DNA from 3 places in the Pseudoalteromonas sp. T1lg65 genome. Region 2 is predicted to be linked to each of the others. Evidence: predicted binding sites of a transcription regulator. Region 2 holds the regulator's gene; each other region holds the start of a gene.
The links. Region 2 encodes LexA, which represses DNA repair genes until DNA is damaged. Its sites were predicted from a motif close to TACTGTATNNNNATACAGTA; they were not measured.

Region 1 (6,942 bases), 1.8 Mb from region 2:
TAAATTTTTAATATAACCTTGCACTAAAATACTAGGGACAAATGACTGAATGACAACACCGTTTAAAACCATAGGTTTAATCGGCAAACCCAACCATGAAGGCGCGGGGTTGACGATACAACGACTCTACACATTTTTGCAAGCACTAGGCTACGATGTGCTGGTAGAAAACAATGTTGCTGACCAAATATCGAAACTAACAGCGGAAGCTAGCGTCGATTTAGTCGAGCTTGGTAAACGAAGTGACCTTGCCATCGTTGTTGGTGGTGATGGAAATATGCTCGGTGCAGCGAGAGTATTGGCACGTTTTGATGTTGCAGTGATCGGAGTCAACCGAGGTAACCTAGGTTTTTTAACTGACCTCAATCCGGATGGATTTGAAGCCCAACTTGAGGCAGTTCTAAGTGGTCAGTTTATCGAGGAAGCGCGTTTCCTATTAGAAGTCGAGGTATTTCGCCACGACCAGCTTAAAAGTGCCAATTTGGCTATGAACGAAGCGGTACTGCATGCCGATAAAGTGGCCCACATGATAGAATTTGAGGCGTTTATAGACGACGCTTTTGTGTTTTCACAACGCTCAGACGGACTCATCGTATCAACACCCACAGGGTCCACTGCCTACTCACTTTCTGGAGGTGGTCCAATCTTAACACCTGAGCTCAATGCCTTGGCGTTAGTTCCTATGTTTCCCCATACCTTATCCAGCCGGCCATTAGTGGTAGACGCAGATAAAGTCGTTAAGCTCAAGCTAAGCGCTGAAAATACAGACAGCTTGCAAGTTAGCTGTGATAGTCACGTGGTGTTAGCCGTGTTGCCGGGAGACGAAGTTTTAATTAGAAAAGCAGATAAAAAGCTAAGACTTATTCACCCAAAATGTTACTCTTACTATAATGTTCTTAGGCAAAAATTGAATTGGGGTAGTAGGCTTTACTAACAAGTAAAAGTTGAGCAAAATACTCCTGTAAATTTTCTCTTTTAGGTAATTATCGTCATCATGGGTTATGTAGTTTTTTTCACATTGGCGCTACTCATTACATTACTTGCGGTCTACCTTGTGATTGAAAGTAATAGAAGAAAAGCGATTGAAGCAGAAAAAAAAGCCTTCAACAAAAGGCTTAAAGAAATCACTTCGCATTTTAAAGTAAAAGTGGCAGAGTTCGTTGATGCTAAGATTCTTCGCCCTAAATATGCACCACAAATTAATGCTATTGTCAGTAATTTTTTTGTTGTACAAGCACACAATCAAGAGAACCTAGATCAACTTGAAAGAGTGAGTGAGCAGTTTTTACATAAAGTGAGCGCTGAACTAAACAAATGTCGGGCCTTAAAGACCACAGACTTGCTTGCAGAGCAATTACAATATTTTGTGGCTGAGCTGCCTAGCTCTGGGATTGCATACAATCGTGATTTCTATCGTGAAATTTTACCTGCGCTAATTGCTCGAATTCAAACACCGGATCTCGAGCTTCCAGTTGAAGACGAAATAGAGAGTGAAGATGAAGACAATCCAAAGCGTAAACCCGCATCTCCGTCATCTGGTAGCAACATGAAATTACAAGCAGCAGAACAATAACACATAAAAAGAGGAGCCCAGATGCTCCTCTTTTTATGCTTGCCGTACCTTCATTAATTACCCTAAACGTCCATCTATCATCTTCACCTGCATTAAATTAACTTTTAGGTTGCGAAATCAAAAAATACTGTATAAATTAACAGTTATATGGGTTAGGGTTTTGAAGCTATGTTAATTGCACTTAATGTTAAAAATTTTGCTATTGTCAGCACCTTAAATATTGATTGGCGTTCAGGAATGACCGCAATAACCGGAGAAACCGGTGCCGGAAAATCGATTGCAATTGATGCTTTATCACTATGTTTGGGTGAGCGTGCGGATGCACAAGCAATTAGACCGGGTGCAGACAAGGCCGATATCACTGCGCATTTTGATGTTACCAATCTGCCTGCAGCTAAAAGGTTCCTTGCTGAACATATGCTAGAGAACGATGATAACGACTGTATATTACGCCGGGTTATCAGCAAAAGTGGCCGCAGTAAAAGCTATATAAATGGCGCTTCTGTTACAGCAAGTCAACTTAAAGAGCTAGGCCAATTTTTAATTGCGATACACGGTCAACATGCCCATCAACTGTTATTAAAACCGGATTATCAGCTTCACATCCTCGACGCCTACGCGGGCCATCATAATTTGTTATATGCCGTCAAAGACCAGCATCGACACTTTCATAAACTGCAAAAAGAGTATGCTGAGCTACAGCGTCAACAACAACACCAAGAGGCTCGTAAACAGCTTTTAGAATATCAAGTCGCCGAGTTAGATGAATTTGCATTACAACCGGGTGAATTTGCTGAAATTGAAGCCGAACATGCAAGGCTGAGTCACGCTCAAACCATACTACATCAGTGTCATGGTGAGCTGAGCAGGTTGTATGATAATGATGAACAGACTGTACTTTCTCACCTGCAACATAGTGCACAGGTCTTTGCAGAATTAACAGGCTATGACAAAGGGCTGGAAAATATTGCACAAATGTTGGAAGACGCGGCTGTTCAAGTGGAAGAAGCAAGTCGTGAAATAAGGCAATATGTAGATTCTGTAGAACAAGATCCCGAGCGTCTGCAAGAGCTCGAAAGCCGCTTATCCAAAACGATGGAGTTAAGCCGAAAACACCATGTTCAGCCAGAGCATCTGCATGAGCATCATCAGTCTCTACATGATGAGCTAGCTAGTATTTGCTCTGATTATGCACGTATGGATAACCTTGAAGAAGAGATAGCAGAGTCTGTAAACGCCTACAATCAAAGTGCTCAGGCCCTAAGTCAGAGCCGTCAAGCAGCAAGCCTCGAGTTAAACGAAAAGATATCCTCTAGTATGGCTGAACTTGCCATGGCTGATGGACAGTTTTTAATTAAGCTGACCAGCATAGCAAATGGAAAACCGTCTGCATACGGTAACGATCAGGTAGAGTTTCAGGTTTCGACGAACCCTGGACAACCGTTACAGGCAATGGGCAAAGTGGCCTCAGGAGGTGAATTATCAAGGATCAGCCTTGCAATTCAGGTTATCATTGCAGCCAAAGTCACTACCCCAACATTAATTTTTGATGAAGTCGACGTTGGAATTTCTGGCCCTACTGCTGCAACAGTTGGCAAACTGCTGCGTCAACTAGGAGAATCAACACAGGTAATTTGTGTTACGCACCTGCCGCAAGTCGCATGTAGCGGACACAATCAGTTTTTTGTTGCCAAGCAAGTTGAAAATGGGGAGACTTTCACATCAATGATACCCTTGTGTGAACAACAACGGATTGACGAAGTCGCTCGATTAATTGGCGGAGATAAAATAAGCGACACCACAAGAGCCAGTGCTAAGGAGCTGCTGCTGGTACAAAGTGCTTAAACTCCCCGCGCAGCCTATTAATTTTCCAGCTGAGCCATTTATACATGATTGTCAGTTATAGTGGCTCCTAGACTTTAATTTCGCGGCGACGTTTTATCAAAAGGCACTTAAATACACCAATTTAGCAGAGCATATTTGTCGCTAATAAAACTGTTGCCTGAATACCAAAGTTTTTCCACAAACTGCACTTTCAATTAGCATGATTGGTATTAAAAGAACCTTTGCTCACAGCATTTATGGATATATATCTTCCAAATAACTAATCTATATTTCTGCAACACAATACTAGTTACTGCTCATGTAAACTTATTACTGCAAGCCCATCGCTGCCCCCATAACAGTAACAAAACTGACACCTCAAACACATAATATTGACATTTAGTTACGTATAATTAGGGTTTTGCATTGATTGGCTTTTACCCTGATGTTTAGTGAATTGTTTACTTTATCGTTTTTAATATTTTGCTTCCTGTCTGTTTTGTACGTATACAAATTTCGTGGTCAATCAAGATTTTCTAACGGTGTTGAATACTTAAGAAAAGGCTGGCCTATTTTTGCTCCCCTTAACGTACTTTTGTACCTGTCAACCAAGCCATGGGCAAGAAAGCCATTTGTCCAAGTATCTGCATTCAATAAATTAGAAATATTAGAAGAAAACTGGCAAGTAATTGCTGAAGAAGCCATTGGACTTTATAAAGCGGGTTACTTCAATGAAACAACTAATCGCGCTAATAAAAGTTATTATGATGTTGGCTTTAGGACATTTTATAAATACGGGTGGAGCAAGTTTTACTGCACTTGGTATGGCACAACCCTCAATTCAGCCTTAGCGCACTGCCCTAAAACAGTCGCATTGCTAGAGCAAATACCCAGTGTAAACGGCGCCATGTTCACCTTGTTGCCAGCAAATTCAAAACTCACTAGACACCTAGATCCGGTAGCGTGTTCACTTCGGTATCATTTGGGCCTTGCCACACCAAATAGTGACCAATGCTATATCAATATCGATGGTCAAAGTAAAACTTGGTATGACGGGAAAGCATTCGTATTTGATGAAACCTATTTGCATTTTGTCGAAAACCACACTAGTGAAATGCGGTTGATTCTTATGTGTGATCTTGAAAGGCCAATGGGTTTTTCAGGTAAAGTCGTTAACTGGTTCTACAAAAAACTTGTAAGAATGATGCAGGTGCCGAATTTGCCCGGTGACCAAGCTGGGCCAATAAATGCTATTTTTGGCCAAGTAACGCCTTTTTTGAACAAGGCTAAACAATTAAAACAAACTAAACCATCTGTATATTATCCATTGAAATGGACTTTTAACACTGGCTTACTGATCGGGCTATTTTCGGTATTTTACTTTTTACTCTCGTTAATGGCTTTGCTAACTGTTTAGTGAATACGACGGTATACATGAGTTGTGACCCCCTGTGTACAGAAATACCACTACCGATTCAGGACATACCGCGAAATAGAACCTAAAAAGCTATTTGGCATAGTTTTAGATTCTATTTAACCTGAACTCAGGATAATGGACATGACAGAGTCAATTAAATCAATATATTGCCTGGTTGAATTATACCGTGCTGCTATTTTTATGTAGTTCAAGGCGAGTTCGCGTATGTGATAGCGAGCTATTGCTCGCGAGCTCAACGCTGAAATACGTAAAAGCGTCGCGCTGTAGCATGCCGCTTATCCCGAGTTCAGGTTAGCTAAGCTATACGTAGGATTGAGGTAGTATTACCTGAATCCTACATTTTTGCTTAAGTCGTTCTGATAGCATTTGCTTGCTTATTAACTAACCAAAAACATCTGCTGTACCTGAGCGAGACTAACAGCCACGGCAACAAAGTCGAACGTCACAACGTTCTCGATCACAAAGGGATCTTCGTGTAAACGTTTAAGTAACTCACTTTCAGTAATATTGTGAGTAACAATACAACCTCCACTGCCATCCAAAAGACCGCCTGCGAGCAAAAAAGCATTGTCATTGATCCCAGACTTAATCCAGTCTAGGTGACTTTGCATAAACTGAGGTGCCATGTGCTTGTTGTTCGTGAATCTCAAAAAGACGATAAACATTGATACTTCCTTATAATTTGTAACTAACTACTGAATGTTCGAGTCTTGAGTCAAAGAACTCTCAGAGATTCTGAGCCTGGACAGGCCGATTTTAAACGTGTTTTAAACTGCATAAATATTGGGTAGCGACTAAACAAGTCAAAGCTCAACATCTTACTCCACCCTAACATTACTACGAAGTAATAGTCCGCTAACGTAGGAACGTTACCAGCTAAAAAATCACTGTTTTTCAGCTGCTCTTCGATTTGATTTAACTGTTTTATGATTGCATCTTCAGCATTGGCTTTGACAATATTTATATCATTCGCAATACGCTCTGGGTGAATAACTTTATCAAAGTTTCCGTGCAGACTAGTGGCAACAAAGTCAAGCCATTTCAGTGCTGCCATTCCCTCTTTGGACGCTAAATCCGGCATTAAAGCCGACTTCGGAAACTTTTGTGATAGATGAATTAAAATAGCAGTTCCTTGCGTCATAATTTGGCTTCCAGTGACTAGAACTGGCACCTTTCCAGTCGGATTAAGTGCTAAGAATTCTGGCTGATATTGTTCCCCTTTAAGTAAATCGACAATGACAACCTGATGTTCAACATTGACAATCTCTAGCACGATTTTTACGGCATTAGAGCAACTAATTGGAAAGTGATATAGAGTGTACATTTATGCTCCTTATTTTGTGTCTTGGTCTGTGGTAAATGTACAGAATATCGTTACAGAAAAAATTAGTGATGTTTGCAGTGTAACTGTGCAATAATGCACAGATGAGCATGGAAGATGACTATCAATACATATTGGCATTAAGTGAGACAGGGAGCTTGTCTGCCGCCGCTCGCTTGTTAAACGTCAACCACACGACTGTAGCTCGACGCATTCAAGCTTTTGAAACACACTTCAACGTTAGGCTTTTCGAGCGTATACCCAAAGGTTACCAACTGACATCGGCTGGTATTAGTATCTTACCCGATATTCGCTCATTGAGAGAACAGCAGCTTAACATTGAACGTAAACTGGTTGGCCAAGACAAATTGCTCAGCGGTGAGGTGAATTTGACGCTGACCCCTGAATTAGCAAATGATTATGTGGTCCCAGCACTCAGTGATTTTTATCTACGCTATCCCAACATCCAACTTAACTTGATTATTGGCTCTCACCATAAAGATCTTTATGCAAGAGAAGCGGATATCGCACTGCGATTTACGCCCGAGCCTACCCAAGGTGAGCTCATTGGCAAAAAACTATTTGCTTCTGATTGGGGAGTGTATGCCAGTGTAGACTATCTGGAGCAGCTACCAAAAAAACACCGTTTACTATTGTGGCAATTGGAATTTGATCCTAACTGGTATTTAGAACAGCTTCCTGCCGCAAGAATTGTCGCCAAGTTTGACCAATTAGGTCCTTTAATTACAGCAACAAAAAATGGCTTAGGTATCGCCAAATTGCCAT
Region 2 (6,942 bases):
AGGCAAACATTCCTAGCGTTAACAAAACAAGTTTTTTAATTAACTTGCTATGCTGCATTACTTAATCTCCGGTGGTGTTGTGAAGGTGTGATATGGCGCAGGAGAAGGTACTTCCCATTCCAATCCCTCGGCTCCGTCCCACACTTTCCCAGGCACTTGCTCTCCACCTTTCGCACATTTGTATACCACAGCCACAAACAGCAATTGCGAAAGACCAAATGCAAAGCCACCTATGCTAATAATCGCGTTAAAGTCGGCAAACTGAAGTGCATAGTCAGGGATTCGTCTCGGCATTCCAGCAAGGCCAACGAAGTGCATGGGGAAAAATAGCAAGTTGACGCTGACCAAAGACAACCAGAAGTGTAATTTTGCCAATTTCACGTCAAACATGTTCCCTGTCCACTTAGGTAACCAATAGTAGGCTGCCGCCATAATAGAGAACACGGCACCGGTCACTAATACATAGTGAAAATGGGCCACAACAAAGTATGTATCATGGTATTGGAAATCAGCAGGGGTTATCGCAAGCATCAACCCTGAAAATCCACCGATAGTAAATAACACAATAAAAGCGACTGAAAACAGCATCGGGACCTCAAAACTGATGGCCCCTCGCCACATGGTGGCTACCCAGTTAAATACTTTAACGCCGGTCGGTACTGAAATAAGCATAGTCGCATACATAAAGAACAATTCACCAGCTAGTGGCATACCAGTGGTAAACATATGGTGGGCCCAGACCACAAACGACAGTAAAGCAATTGATGCTGTGGCGTACACCATTGAGGCATAACCAAATAGTTTTTTTCGTGAGAAAGTCGGTACTATCGTCGAGATAATCCCGAATGCAGGTAGAATCATTATGTAGACTTCTGGATGACCAAAGAACCAAAAAATATGCTGGAACATCACGGGATCTCCGCCACCTGCAGCATCAAAGAAGCTAGTACCAAAAAACTTATCAGTTAGAACCATCGTAACAGCACCTGCCAGTACAGGCATCACTGCGATAAGTAAAAACGCGGTGATCAACCAAGTCCAAACGAACAAGGGTAACTTCATCCAAGTCATTCCTGGTGCCCTGAGGTTAACGATCGTTACGATTACATTGATCGCTCCCATTATCGAGCTAATACCCATTATATGGACAGCAAACACAAAAAATGCCGTGTTGTCATTACTGTAGGTCGTAGAAAGTGGCGCATAGAATGTCCAACCAAAAGCCGGACCTCCGCCTTCTAGAAACAACGACAGTAACAGAATTGCAAACGCAAATGGTAGTATCCAAAAGCTCCAGTTATTCATTCGAGGCAGAGCCATATCAGGAGCACCGATCATCATAGGGATCATCCAGTTAGCCAAACCTGTAAACGCTGGCATAACAGCCCCAAATACCATGATCAGACCATGTACTGTTGTCATTTGATTAAAAAAATGGGGGTCTACAAGTTGTAAACCAGGCTGGAATAACTCAGCCCTGATAACCATTGCCATTGCTCCACCAATGAGGAACATGGTTAAAGAAAATATGAGATATAACGTGCCTATATCTTTATGGTTTGTAGTATAAAGCCACCGCTTAAGGCCTTTTGGTGCACTGTGATGGGAATGTTCTTCGACTATGGCACTCATTTTCCAGCCTCCTCTAGCGCGTCAATTTCTGCTTGTACTTGACTAGGTTGTATGACTTCTCCCGTATCATTTCCCCAGCTGTTACGTTTATAAGTGATGACACCAGCCAACTGCTTAATCGTTAACTGTTTAGCAAATGCCTGCATTGCGGTACCAGGACGGCCTAAAAGCAATACATCTATGTGTTCTTTCACATCACCCAGTACAACTTTATTGTCTTTAAGCGCTGGAAAAACCCCAGGTAAACCAAGCCCTGTTGGCTGATGACATGCTGCACAGTACGCCATATAGGTTTGTTCACCCACTGTCATCAATTCTTCTTTCGACAGCGTTTGCTGAGCAATTGCCTCTGATTCTGCCTGCGCTTGCAGTTTCTCTGCCTTCGCATTAGCTAGCCAAGAATCAAACTTTTCCGGCGCTACAGCTTCAACTACAACCGGCATGAAACCATGGTCTTTTCCACACAGTTCAGCACATTGACCTCGATAAGTCCCTTCTTCATTTACCTTAGTCCAGGCTTCATTTATAAACCCAGGGTTGGCATCCTTTTTGACAGCAAAGTCAGGTACCCACCAAGAGTGAATAACATCGTCAGATGTCATCAAAAAACGAACCTTTCTATCTGTGGGTATAACCAAAGGTTTATCCACTTCCAATAGGTAATTTTCTGTCTTGTCTTGTTGATCATTTATTTGATCTTTTGGGGTAGAAAGTAAGGAATAAAACTCTACATCGTGGCCCATGTATTCATAGTGCCATTTCCATTGCGAGCCAGTTACCTTAATAGTAAGATCCGCTTTGCTCGTATCTTCCATTGCAATCAAGGTTTTCGTAGCCGGAATAGCCATCGCAATCAAAATGACAAATGGAATTGCAGTCCACAAAATCTCAACTTTTGTACTCTCATGGAACTGAGCTGGCACAACGCCTTTGGATTTTCGATGTTTTAATAGCGCCCAAAACATTACCGCAAATACCACAGCACCGATTGCACAACAGATCAGAAATATCGTCATGTGTAGGTCGTAGACTTGCTGACTAATGTCTGTAACTCCTTGCCGCATATTGTACGCGCTGTTAGCAAGTGCAAACTCAGAAACTAGCGCAATGACAATAACGGTAACTATTCGACAAATTTTCATTTGACGTCTCCTTCAAGGCCAGTCTAGCTGTGCCTCTTGTTATTATTGGATGACTGTCATAATGCCCACGTATACATGGACTTACTGCACGACTATTAACCAATTAGTCGAGGATCTTCAAAATGGCAAGAAATTTGAGAATAGAATGTTAATAAGTTTTTAGTTAAGTGCGCTACGAAAGCAGAAAAGATGGAGAAATAATCTAATAAATTCAGGATAGTGAAAGCAACGATTTGTATTTACAAAGCCTAATTTAAGGCTTCTTCATGATACTAAGCGGCAAAAAGTAAGATATTTGTCTATTTTTTTACAAAAAGATGACGCTACTGCATTTTTATCAGCAACGTCATCCTTAATTACATCCAGTCAGCAGTTCTAATAATCCCGACAGCCAACCCTTCTATTGCGAAATTTTGCGACGTTAGATCGACTTCTATTGGGGAGAACTCTTCATTTTCTGCGTGCAGCAGTACTTTTGCACCTTTCTTCTCAATGCGTTTAACAGTGACATCATCTTCAACTCGAGCTACAACCACCTGACCATTTTCAGCCACTTGAGTTCGATGCACTGCGAGAAGATCACCATCTAAAATACCAATATCCTTCATGCTCATTCCATTAACTCGAAGTAGGTAATCGGCATGTGGCTTAAAAATACTGGCATCAACGTTATAATGGGACTCAACGTGCTGTTCAGCAAGAATAGGCTCACCCGCAGCGACCCGACCAATGACAGGCAATCCTTCTTCACTGTCGTCTTCTGCCAACCGTATACCTCTACTTGCACCTGGCACCATTTCGATAACGCCTTTTTTCGCAAGTGCTTTTAGGTGTTCTTCTGCAGCATTTGCACTTTTAAATCCTAATGCATCAGCGATTTCAGCTCGAGTTGGAGGCATACCCGTGTCTTTAATAAACACTTTGATCAGTTCAAAAACTTGTTCTTGTCGTTTGGTTAATGGTCGCATATAACTGGTTTTCCATACAGTGCATTTACTGTGAGTATATACAGTTAACGAAAAATGGCAACGCCAAATAGAGCAACCTCGTATGGTTTCCGCTAGGAAAGCCAAACTAACGGCGTAGCCTTTTATAACAAATGCAGCTAATTTAACGAACTAATAGCTTTTGGTTGCCAACCAAGCTCCACAATTGCTTTATCACTGGAAAAATACTGTTGCAATGCATACCCTTCAACCCAATTGCCATAAATTGATTTCCATTCACTTATTCTGTCTGTTAAGACATCAACGTCATTCGTTTTTTTTAACCATTGCACTATATTAAATTTTGCTTCACCTACACCAATGTATTCTTCGCCGGGCTCGCCTAGCTCTAACACCAGTCGATATAACTCAGCCAGGTTTTCTCTTTCAACAACAGACCAAGACTGACTAACTCCCCCTGGCAAACAAATGTGTCCACAGCGTTTTAATTCCCAAAGAAATACAGGGGGTACGTTAAGTTCATTTTTATCAACAACATTGGTTGGACTAACGATACGCAGATCAACACATTTTTGAGACCGTAAATAGTCGATACTACTTAACATCCAAGTAAAATCATCTATCGCCAGTTTGGGAAATTGTTCGGTAATTGCTTGCTCACTTTCTCCATAAGTCCAGCAGCCAGAAGTATAAATCATTGTAATACCAAGGTTGCGGCTAGACAGATATCTACAAATTGACTTCATTAACTTGATGTCTATATCGCCCATATTCTGGTTGAAGCCACAAGCTGTATGAATCAATGCAGTAGCCTCATCTAGCCAGCTCAGCCAAGATTCTGGCTGTTCAATATTCCCCGTTATTACCCTTGCACCCAATTGCTTAGCGCTTAGAGCGCTAACTTCAGATCGACAAAGAATATAAACTACATAATCATTCGCGAGTAATTCAGAAACAACCGCGCTACCAATATTTCCAGTCCCACCTGTGACAATAACCTTTTGTGTTTGCATGTTTTCACCTTAATTCATTTAAGCTGCCAACAGCATACTCTCCAAGAAGGATTGCAAAAATAGACGCACTCAATTATTGGATGATTCGTCGATGACTATCCTATAATCGTCGATTTGGCACCACTCCCTCTCTGATGCTGGAGTCGATATCGCTTGGGCGTTGTGTGATAAAACGCTCTAAAGTTACGGATAAACACGTCACCAGACTGAAAGCCTACATTAATCCCTATGTCTTGTACTGAATGCTTATTTAATACCAGCAGTTTTGCAGCCACTAAACACCTCCATTGATTCAGAAAGCTGATCGGTGAATAGCCAGTTTGTGTTTTAAATCGTTTGGAGAAAGCAGACTTAGACAGCGCGCTATGCTCAGCCAATTTTTCTAACGTCCAGTGTCTTGAATAATCTTTTTGTATCATTATGATAGCGGGTGCTAAAAATCGGTCATGGATAGCTGGGATCCAGCCGAAATAATGGGTCTTTGTAGATAAATCTCGAATGACTTCCATCAACAGAAGCTTAAGAAGATGTTCGATATTCAACTGGCTACCGATAGGTTTCACTTCATTTTCTCGATATATCCAATCAAGTACGAGTGCAAGATGGCTCCCTCTGACTGCATCGATAACAATATACTCAGGTAAATCTATCGCTAAACTAGAGACCCCCCAATTATGCAATGGATCAAATACAAAGCTTCCACACATCATGAAGCAATGTTCCCCCTTTCCTCCCAGCGATGTTATGCCTGTTTCTAAAGCCTTATCTATATCTACACAGTCAACCCCTTGCTGACTCATAAGCTTATGCTCAGAACCACTAGGTAGTAACAAAAGCTGCCCTGAGGAAAGGCTTACTCTCTTAGAACTTGAGGATACCTCAACAACGCACTGTCCCTCCTTTACATAACTAAAGAAGCAAGCATTTTGCTCACTTTCAGAAATACCCCATGGCTCTGTCAGTGTTAGGTGAGAAAAAATCTGAACTTCAGGTTCAAAACTAGATACCAGAAGACTTAGTGGATCTGTGTAGTTCATTCATATCCTTATTTACATACTTCATAGGTTGCATTGTAATAAGTTCGGAAGCAAAAGGTACAATAAAGTCTTTCAGTGCCGCAACCTGTACCGGTTGTAGGATGGTGCTGCGCTTATTCCGGCCTACTTGGTGTGGTGTTGACAGTATTTTGGTAGGTTGGAAAAGCGAAGCGCCTTCCAACATCGTCAGGTTTGCAAAAAATAAAAAGCAAAAACCCCGACTCTTTCGAATCGGGGTTTCTCTAATAAGGCCCTGGCGATGTTCCGTTCTTTTAAAAAAGAACACATGGCAGCTGCCACACTATCATCGACGCTGTTTTGTTTCACTTCTGAGTTTGGGTGACGAATGACCGAAGCAACGCTTCGCAGCATGAGGAAGTGAGCGTATGGATGCGCGAAGGAGAGATACTACATGGAAGTACTTTTCCTACAAACTGCTTTACTTTAGTATCAAAAGCAAAAAACCCGACTCTTTCGAATCGGGTTTCTCTTATAAGGCCCTGGCGATGTTCTACTTTCACATGGCAGCTGCCACACTATCATCGACGCTGTTTTGTTTCACTTCTGAGTTCGGCATGGGGTCAGGTGGTTCCAAAACGCTATGTTCACCAGGAAAACTGGGGGCAAATGTTTAATGACATCGTGCATCGCACGAGCATTCCATTTGCGCAAGGTGAACCGATTTCGCGATGTCGCTGAGGTTGGTCACCTTGTTTAATTCTTAATTATCCTGCGTTTTAATCGCAGGAATAAATCTGGAAAGCTTAATTAAATTCTTTGTCTACTTTAGTTTCATTAACTTCTGTCGCTTAAACCACTTTGGCGTTGTATGGTTAAGCCTCACGGGTAATTAGTACGAGTTAGCTTAATGGCTCACACCACTTCCACATCTCGCCTATCAACGTTGTAGTCTTCAACGGCCCTTTAGTGGAGTCGAACTCCAAGTGAGAACTCATCTCGAGGCTCGCTTCCCGCTTAGATGCTTTCAGCGGTTATCGATTCCGAACGTAGCTACCGGGCAATGCAATTGGCATCACAACCCGAACACCAGCGGTTCGTCCACTCCGGTCCTCTCGTACTAGGAGCAGCCCCTCTCAATTCTCAAACGCCCACGGCAGATAGGGACCGAACTGTCTCACGACGTTCTAAACCCAGCTCGCGTACCACTTTA
Region 3 (6,942 bases), on a different replicon from region 2:
CTGTTTTGGAAGGTAGCGACGCGCAAGTGAGACTGTGCATAGCTTAGCTAAATCAAACGATACATCACAACGAGCAAATGCACTGCGCATAAAGCCAAAATCAAAGTTTACATTGTGCGCAACAAAAATACTGTCCCGACAAAATCCCATTACTTGCTCCTGCACCTCAGCAAAAGTCGGGGCGGTGGCGACCATCTCATTGGTGATCCCCGTCAATTGACTGATCCTTGAAGGGATACGTTTTTCTGGATTGATCAAACTATGCCATGTATCTGTTACCTTACCATTGACCACTTTAACTATCCCTATTTCTGTAATTCGATCATAATCTTTATTGCCGCCAGTTGTTTCAATATCAATAACTACATATGACTGCTGTGGATTGATTTGCCACTCGACTGGTTGAATATCAACCTTGAAACCCACTTGTTGCAAGCGCCGGATCGTCACTAATTGATTTCTTCGTAAACTGTCTCCGGGTGCTTTTACTTCAAGAAAACGTAAGTGGTTGTTACGCTCCAAAACTAATAAATCAGGAAAACCACTGTTAAACTGAGTGAAATTTTTTGACATCTCGATTAACACACCCTTAAGCCAAGCCAATTCACTATGAATAATTAATGCCTCTAAGGGCTGCAAAAAGTTACTCTGCCAATTGATCAATCTAGAAGGTTGTTGATAGTAACGCGTTGCCTGCGCAACGACCCATTTATATAGCGCCAAATTAGTGCTGAGACCATCAAGCCTGCTGTTGATTTCTTCTTTAGCAAGTTGATAAAAGCGGTTGTCCTTGAGAAGTTTTGGTGTTTTAGAAAAGCCATTAGCAATGGGGTGGCGAGGATGATAGTACAGCTCATTCCAAAAAGTCAGGACAAATAAATTTAGCCAAAGTGTGTTCTCCACATGCCAAGCTTGGACATTATTGCGCTGATAATGTTCAATAACACCACGCTCAGGCATACCTCGGTACGCTTCATCAATCGCTAATGGAGCACCGGCAGACTTTAACCAGTTGGTTAAAACAGAGGTCTTTTGGCCCTGGAACTTGCGCTGATAAAAATCCTCAGCAAACACCAATAATGCCTCATCCTGCGGCTCAGCCATAATTGCATTGAGTCTTTCAATCACTTGCTGATGCTCACCGCGCTCATAAAGTAGTCGCAAGTATTGCTCTTGAGATTTTGGGTGCGTACTCAACTTCAACACTGCTTCTGTTAAATCAGGTGCAATTGATTTAGCGGCTTGCGCTAATAAGTATGTATATTTATCTCGCAGTAACTGGGCTTGATAACCCTTTGCAGCTGTAAACTGATTGTTCGTGAATGCTGAAATAACATCGCGCAACGTCTGTTCATCTGCATGTACTAACTGCTTTATTGAACTTGCATAAAAATAGCAGGACTGAGCTTCATCAATATCCTCAAAATGAGCCGCTTGTATACTGTCGCCTCTAGTTGCCATAACGCCTAAATCTCGCATAGAAAATTGCGAAAACGTTTTATCAATAGAGCCAAAGAACAAAAATAAGAAATAACAAAAATCGTCATTCAAAGTGGTAGTGTAATAGCCTTGAAAAGCTGCAAGTGTCACCCAGTTCATGTCTCTAAGTACTGCGGCAACGGCTTGTTGCCATTGGGACTTAGATGCCGATTTTTTGACCTCTAAAGTCAGCCCGGCTTGCTCTATTAACGTTTGTAGTTGGGCCTTGGTCATACAATCCAAGACCGTAGATAAATCTTGTTTACTCAAAGACCTTAGCATGTGTTTTTCGCACAATGCGGTAAGTGCTTTTGGAATGTCAGCAATTTCACTGTAATGTAGCTGTGAGTAGTGTAAAAAAGGCGTTTTACGGGTAAGAAAGCGAACCAGCAAGCACTTTTCATTTTCTTCTAATTGGTTAATTTTGAACAAAAGGTTGCTTTGTTCTTCACTCAGCAAATCGTTGCAGACATCCAACAAAAAATCAGAAAGCTCATCAAAATGTTGTAAGTAATACTTTTGTGGTAAGACTTTTTTCACCGAAGGACCAACCCAAATTTAAAAACGCTTGAGAAAAACACACAAAAACCATGTATAAATACACAGTAACGCTAACATAAATATTGGCCTTGCTCAATTAACGAGGGCTGTTTGCTGGGACCTAATGAATTGAATTGGAGGTTTGCTTGGTCAACCACTTTTCTAGCACCCGGTGGAAAGGTTCAGGTGAAATCGGTTTAGCGATGTAATCATTCATGCCAGCTTGAAGGCACTTTTGTTTATCACCCGTCATTGCGTTGGCCGTCATTGCGATGATCACGGTATTTTTGTGTTGGCTGCCGACAGCCCCTTTGCGTATCTCCTGAGTTGCTTGGTAGCCATCCATTTCAGGCATTTGACAATCCATTAAAATGAGATCATAGATTTTTGCTGCTTTCTTGTCTCGCAACAAACGCAATGCTTCGAGTCCATTTTCTGCAACATCAACATGCTCTATCCCCATTTTCGCTAGCATGCTTTTCGCTACAACTTGATTTACCTTATTATCTTCCACCAACAACAGCTGTAGATCGCCCTTCCAGTTTGGGTTTCGAAGCAATAAATCACTGCGGTCTTTTTTCATTGCAGTCAAATAGTGGCTGGATGCTAATAGTCTGGAATTGCGTGGTGCATCACTGTATTCTGTAGCGATTGTTATGGCGTGTAATAAGTCATTCACAGTTACTGGTTTGGGGAAATATCCCGCAAATCCTAAACTGGCATAGTAGCTAGCATCGCCTTTTGTGCCCATCAGAGTCATTAAGATAAGTTTGATTTTATCAAAACGTTTGTCATCTTGGAGTTTCCTCCCCAACCTATCAGCACTAATATCTGGCAGACGCAAATCTAACAACGCGATGTCAAAACATTTGCCAGTTTCTTCAACTAAGGCTTCACATTGCTGCAGCGCTGCAGCACCAGAGCTGACGGCAACAACACTCGCTCCCCAATGACTGAGTTGGCGTTTTAACGCAGCTAAACTTGTTTGATTATTATCAACAATCAACATCTTTATACCATTCAAACTTATCTGCTTATCCAAGATATACCCTTGCTCTACTTGCATAAGCATGACAGTGAAAGTAAAGGTACTCCCCTTACCAACCTCGCTTTGCACAGAGACAGAGCCGTCCATCAGTTCACATAATCTTTTGACAATCGCTAAGCCTAACCCTGTGCCACCATATTTTCTGGTCGTAGAGGCATCCACTTGAGAAAATGATTCAAATAGTTCATCCAGCTTTTCTTGTTGTACCCCAATCCCTGTATCCGTTATCGAGCAAGTAAGCTTCACTCTCTCATCCTGTTTTACGGTATTTGCACAAACTACCACCTCTCCCGATTCAGTAAATTTAATCGCGTTTCCAACTAAATTAGTGATAATTTGCCGGAGCCGGTTTGGGTCACCATTTACCACAGGAAATTCAATATCAGTTAAATCCAGCACCAGCTCTAATTCCTTTTGCTGAGCTTGCAAAGCAACTGATTCCATTAACTCACCGAAGACATCTCGAATATCAAAATCTAACGCTTCTAAATCGAGTTTTTTAGCGTCAATTTTTGAAAAGTCCAAAATATCATTGATTAAGTTAAGTAAAGACTTAGCACTACTATGTGCTAATTTCACCTTATGTAATTGATCGGCATTGAGCGGGTCTTGCTCAAGAAGGTTCAACATCCCAATTACGCCATTCATAGGTGTACGAATTTCATGACTCATTGATGCCAAAAATTCACTCTTTGCTTGAGCCGCTTTTTCAGCCTGTTGTTTTGCTAGTTCAAGTTCGGTTTTATTCTTGATTGCTTCCGTTATGTCTTGTTGTATTCCTACAAAAGCAATTAGTTTTCCTGATTTTTCGAAAACGGGAGAGATCTGTAAGTTATTCCAAAACTCCGTGCCATCTTTTTTATAATTTATCAGTTCTACTTTCGCATATTGGCGTTGACGAATCGCATCTGACAAAATTTGAACCTTGTTGGTGTCAGTTTTGTCTCCCTGTAACAGGCGACAATTTTTTCCTAAAATTTCATCTCCGTACCCAGTGATATTCTTGAAAGCGCGGTTAGCAAACACAATTGGTGAATCTTCCAAAGTCACATCGGCAATTGTCACACCAACATTGGCACAATCAATGGCTTTGGCTAGCAGCTCGTTGTGCTCCTTGGCTTTTTTGATTGCTTCTTGATACAGCTTTTGTTCTGTAATATCACTGACAGAACCAACCATCCTAGTCGCAACCCCATTTTTTAGCGCCGCTACCGCTTTCACCCAGAAATATCGATACTCGCCGCTTTTAGCCCGCAAGCGGCACTCCACTTCAAATGGTTCTTCTTTTTTACAGTGCTCTTCCATCGCTTGCTGGAGCTTTGCTAGGTCTTGTGGATGAACCTGATTAAAAAAACTGGCAATACGTTTTGGGAACAAGTTCTTTTGTTCGTCGTTAAAGCCCAACAGACTGAGAAATTTATCTGAGTAAAACACAGTGTCAGTCTGCATATCCCAGTCCCATAATCCGTTGTTACTGGCGAACATCGCTAACTTGAAGCGTTCTTCGCTTTGCTCAGTGGCTTCATTTAACTCAGTTACTCTCTTAAATGGATTAAGAATCAGATAACGGCCAAACAGATACAACATGGAGAAGGTAATAGCCAAAGAAAATACTGTCGAGAGTACAATATCGCGGACAAAATGCCCTACTTTACGGTTAATGAACTCTTCATTGATTTCATAATCAAAACTCAGGCCTGTTTTTCCCACCACTTGGTCTTTTAATATAAAAAAACCGTTCTCTATACGATTGCTTTGGTAGTTAAGCCATGGCCCCCGAATGGCAATACTCTGGTATTCACTACCCAAAGTATCGGTGATCAAGCTTTCAATGCTGGTTGAGAAGCGGGTGATCAACACCCCTTCTTCGTAGCCATTATAAAATACCGGAACTGCAATCTTAAAATAGTGCTCTCCAGCTTCTTTTTCTAACGTTACAACGAGCGAATCACCCTGCTCAAGTAACTGCGTCACCCAAGGTTCAGAATGCTCATCAATTTGAACACGAAGCGCTGTTGGGTAAATCAATTGATTAAGCACATTGACCAAAGTGATATTTTCTTTCACACCCAGTATATGGTAGCTGGATAAGAATCGGTGCAGACTTTCTAAATCACTATCGGTCCCCATAACACCGTTGACGATAAGGGGATGTTTTGCGAGGTCTCGCATGATTTGCGCGCGGCTTTCTATATACTGTTGAAGATTTCCAAGGGCCAATTTTGCTTCCGTTCGGTTAGACTCCATCACCATAGCTTCAACCGAGCCTTCAGAGCGCATTGCTACAAACGAGCTACTTATTAACAACGACAATATGAGGCTCACTAGTAAGAAAGTATAAAATGCCTTGTCGGTGCTTAACCTCATCTCACGATTCAAAGCCCTTTCCTTATTTTCTCAATTAAAACGATCTTGCCACCTTGGCTATAGCGACCCATGCAAAGATCGTCACTCGTTAACGCTTCATGGGCGGACTCATTAGCGCTGCTCCAAACTGTGAAAGGTAATCGATATGTTTTAACTAATCCCCGTACAGGTGTTTCGATTTGCTCTAATGCTTGTCTCAGGGCATTTGCGCGATTAATTTTACTTTGTTCAAAATCAATTTTACTGCTGGCAGCGAGAAACAATTTGGCAAGATCATAACCATGAATAAAACCAACAGCTGACTTTATGTAACCAAGTTTCGCGATTTCATTGGGATACAATGAAGCCGCCCGTTGAAACACACTTTGCGCTAGCTGATGACGAGGCTCATTTTGAAATGAAAAGCAGCTTTGAATGAACGAAAACTCTACGTCAGAAGCCAATAAGTGGCCTATTTTTTCGTAAAATTGACCCGCGGTGATGCCCCAGTGGCTAATAAATGGAATGCGTTTTTCTGCAGGAAGATGTGACATCGCTTGAGCGAATTCTGCACCTTCAATGGAATTGGCAACAAGGATGATGCAGTGGGCACCTTCTTTAACGATTTGCTCGATAAGCATACTTGCTCGATTTTGCCGAGTATTCCAATGAAACCAGTAAACATTGCCCTCTTTATCCAAGCGCATTAACGCTTCCGTTATGGCTGAATAATTCGAGCGTCCCCAACCTGTTTCCTCAAGTAACAGAGCAGGCTTAAGACAACCACTATCAACTGCTGCATTGACCAAAACTTCTCCTGCTAACGTATCGTCAACTGACAGGCGGAAAATCCAGTTTTTAGCGCTAGGATATCGAGTAATTGACCCACCCGCAGCCCATGGGACCAGCAGCAGTATTTGATTTTCATTGATAAAATCCCGATATTTGATATAGGGCGGAGAGTGCACACCTCCAAGAATAAACAGTGCCGATTCATCTTTTAAAAACTGCTTAATATTGAGTAGACTTCGATTAACGTTACCGCGATGATCACGCTCTACAAACTCTATCTTGTAGCCATTGACCTCGTAATCGACTTCCGCCAACGCTGTCATAAACCCCATTTGGATTGCTTTTGCGGACTGTGCAAGATTAGAGTAATCTGCATCATGATATACCTTTACTACTTTATCGCTAGCTAGCAAAGCAGATGAGTAAAGTAACAAAGCGAAAATTAGGCAGTGATTGATTAAGCGCGGCATCATTCATGTCTTCCTAGGCTACTGAATTAAAAATAGCTCAGAAAGCAAGAAATGCTTAACTTTGATTGGCTTGTAGCGATTTTGTTGATTAAAAGGCCAGTAATAAAAAAGCGAACCGAAGAGGTTCACTTTTTAAGGTAGGATCAGGATTGGATTCATTCTCCATGCCCGCCTGACATTTGGCTCTGAATGTAGTTCGGTAGACCAATAAGTTTGATCAAACCTAAGTGTTGCTCGAGCCAATAGATGTGATCCATTTCCGTATCG

Region 1: the regulator LexA is predicted to act here: its motif matches at 1,699-1,718, upstream of recN (DNA repair protein RecN).
Region 3: the regulator LexA is predicted to act here: its motif matches at 2,068-2,087, upstream of ACSLBF_RS18055 (exonuclease domain-containing protein).

What each region holds. Positions count from the first base shown of each region.
Region 1 is NZ_CP196837.1:1,495,464-1,502,405, reverse strand. It holds gene nadK (NAD(+) kinase) at 50-934, shown strand; gene ACSLBF_RS06430 (hypothetical protein) at 995-1,573, shown strand; gene recN (DNA repair protein RecN) at 1,742-3,418, shown strand; gene ACSLBF_RS06420 (aspartyl/asparaginyl beta-hydroxylase domain-containing protein) at 3,843-4,814, shown strand; gene ACSLBF_RS06415 (YciI family protein) at 5,213-5,500, opposite strand; gene ACSLBF_RS06410 (glutathione S-transferase family protein) at 5,551-6,159, opposite strand; gene ACSLBF_RS06405 (LysR family transcriptional regulator) at 6,267-6,942, shown strand, end outside.
Region 2 is NZ_CP196837.1:3,619,689-3,626,630, forward strand. It holds gene ACSLBF_RS16100 (cytochrome c oxidase assembly protein) at 1-58, opposite strand, end outside; gene ctaD (cytochrome c oxidase subunit I) at 58-1,632, opposite strand; gene coxB (cytochrome c oxidase subunit II) at 1,629-2,774, opposite strand; gene lexA (transcriptional repressor LexA) at 3,131-3,742, opposite strand; gene ACSLBF_RS16120 (NAD-dependent epimerase/dehydratase family protein) at 3,880-4,734, opposite strand; gene ACSLBF_RS16125 (AraC family transcriptional regulator) at 4,830-5,771, opposite strand; rRNA gene rrf (5S ribosomal RNA) at 6,270-6,384, opposite strand; rRNA gene ACSLBF_RS16135 (23S ribosomal RNA) at 6,601-6,942, opposite strand, start outside.
Region 3 is NZ_CP196838.1:138,073-145,014, forward strand. It holds gene ACSLBF_RS18055 (exonuclease domain-containing protein) at 1-2,019, opposite strand, end outside; gene ACSLBF_RS18060 (response regulator) at 2,141-5,446, opposite strand; gene ACSLBF_RS18065 (ABC transporter substrate-binding protein) at 5,443-6,678, opposite strand; gene bfr (bacterioferritin) at 6,831-6,942, opposite strand, start outside.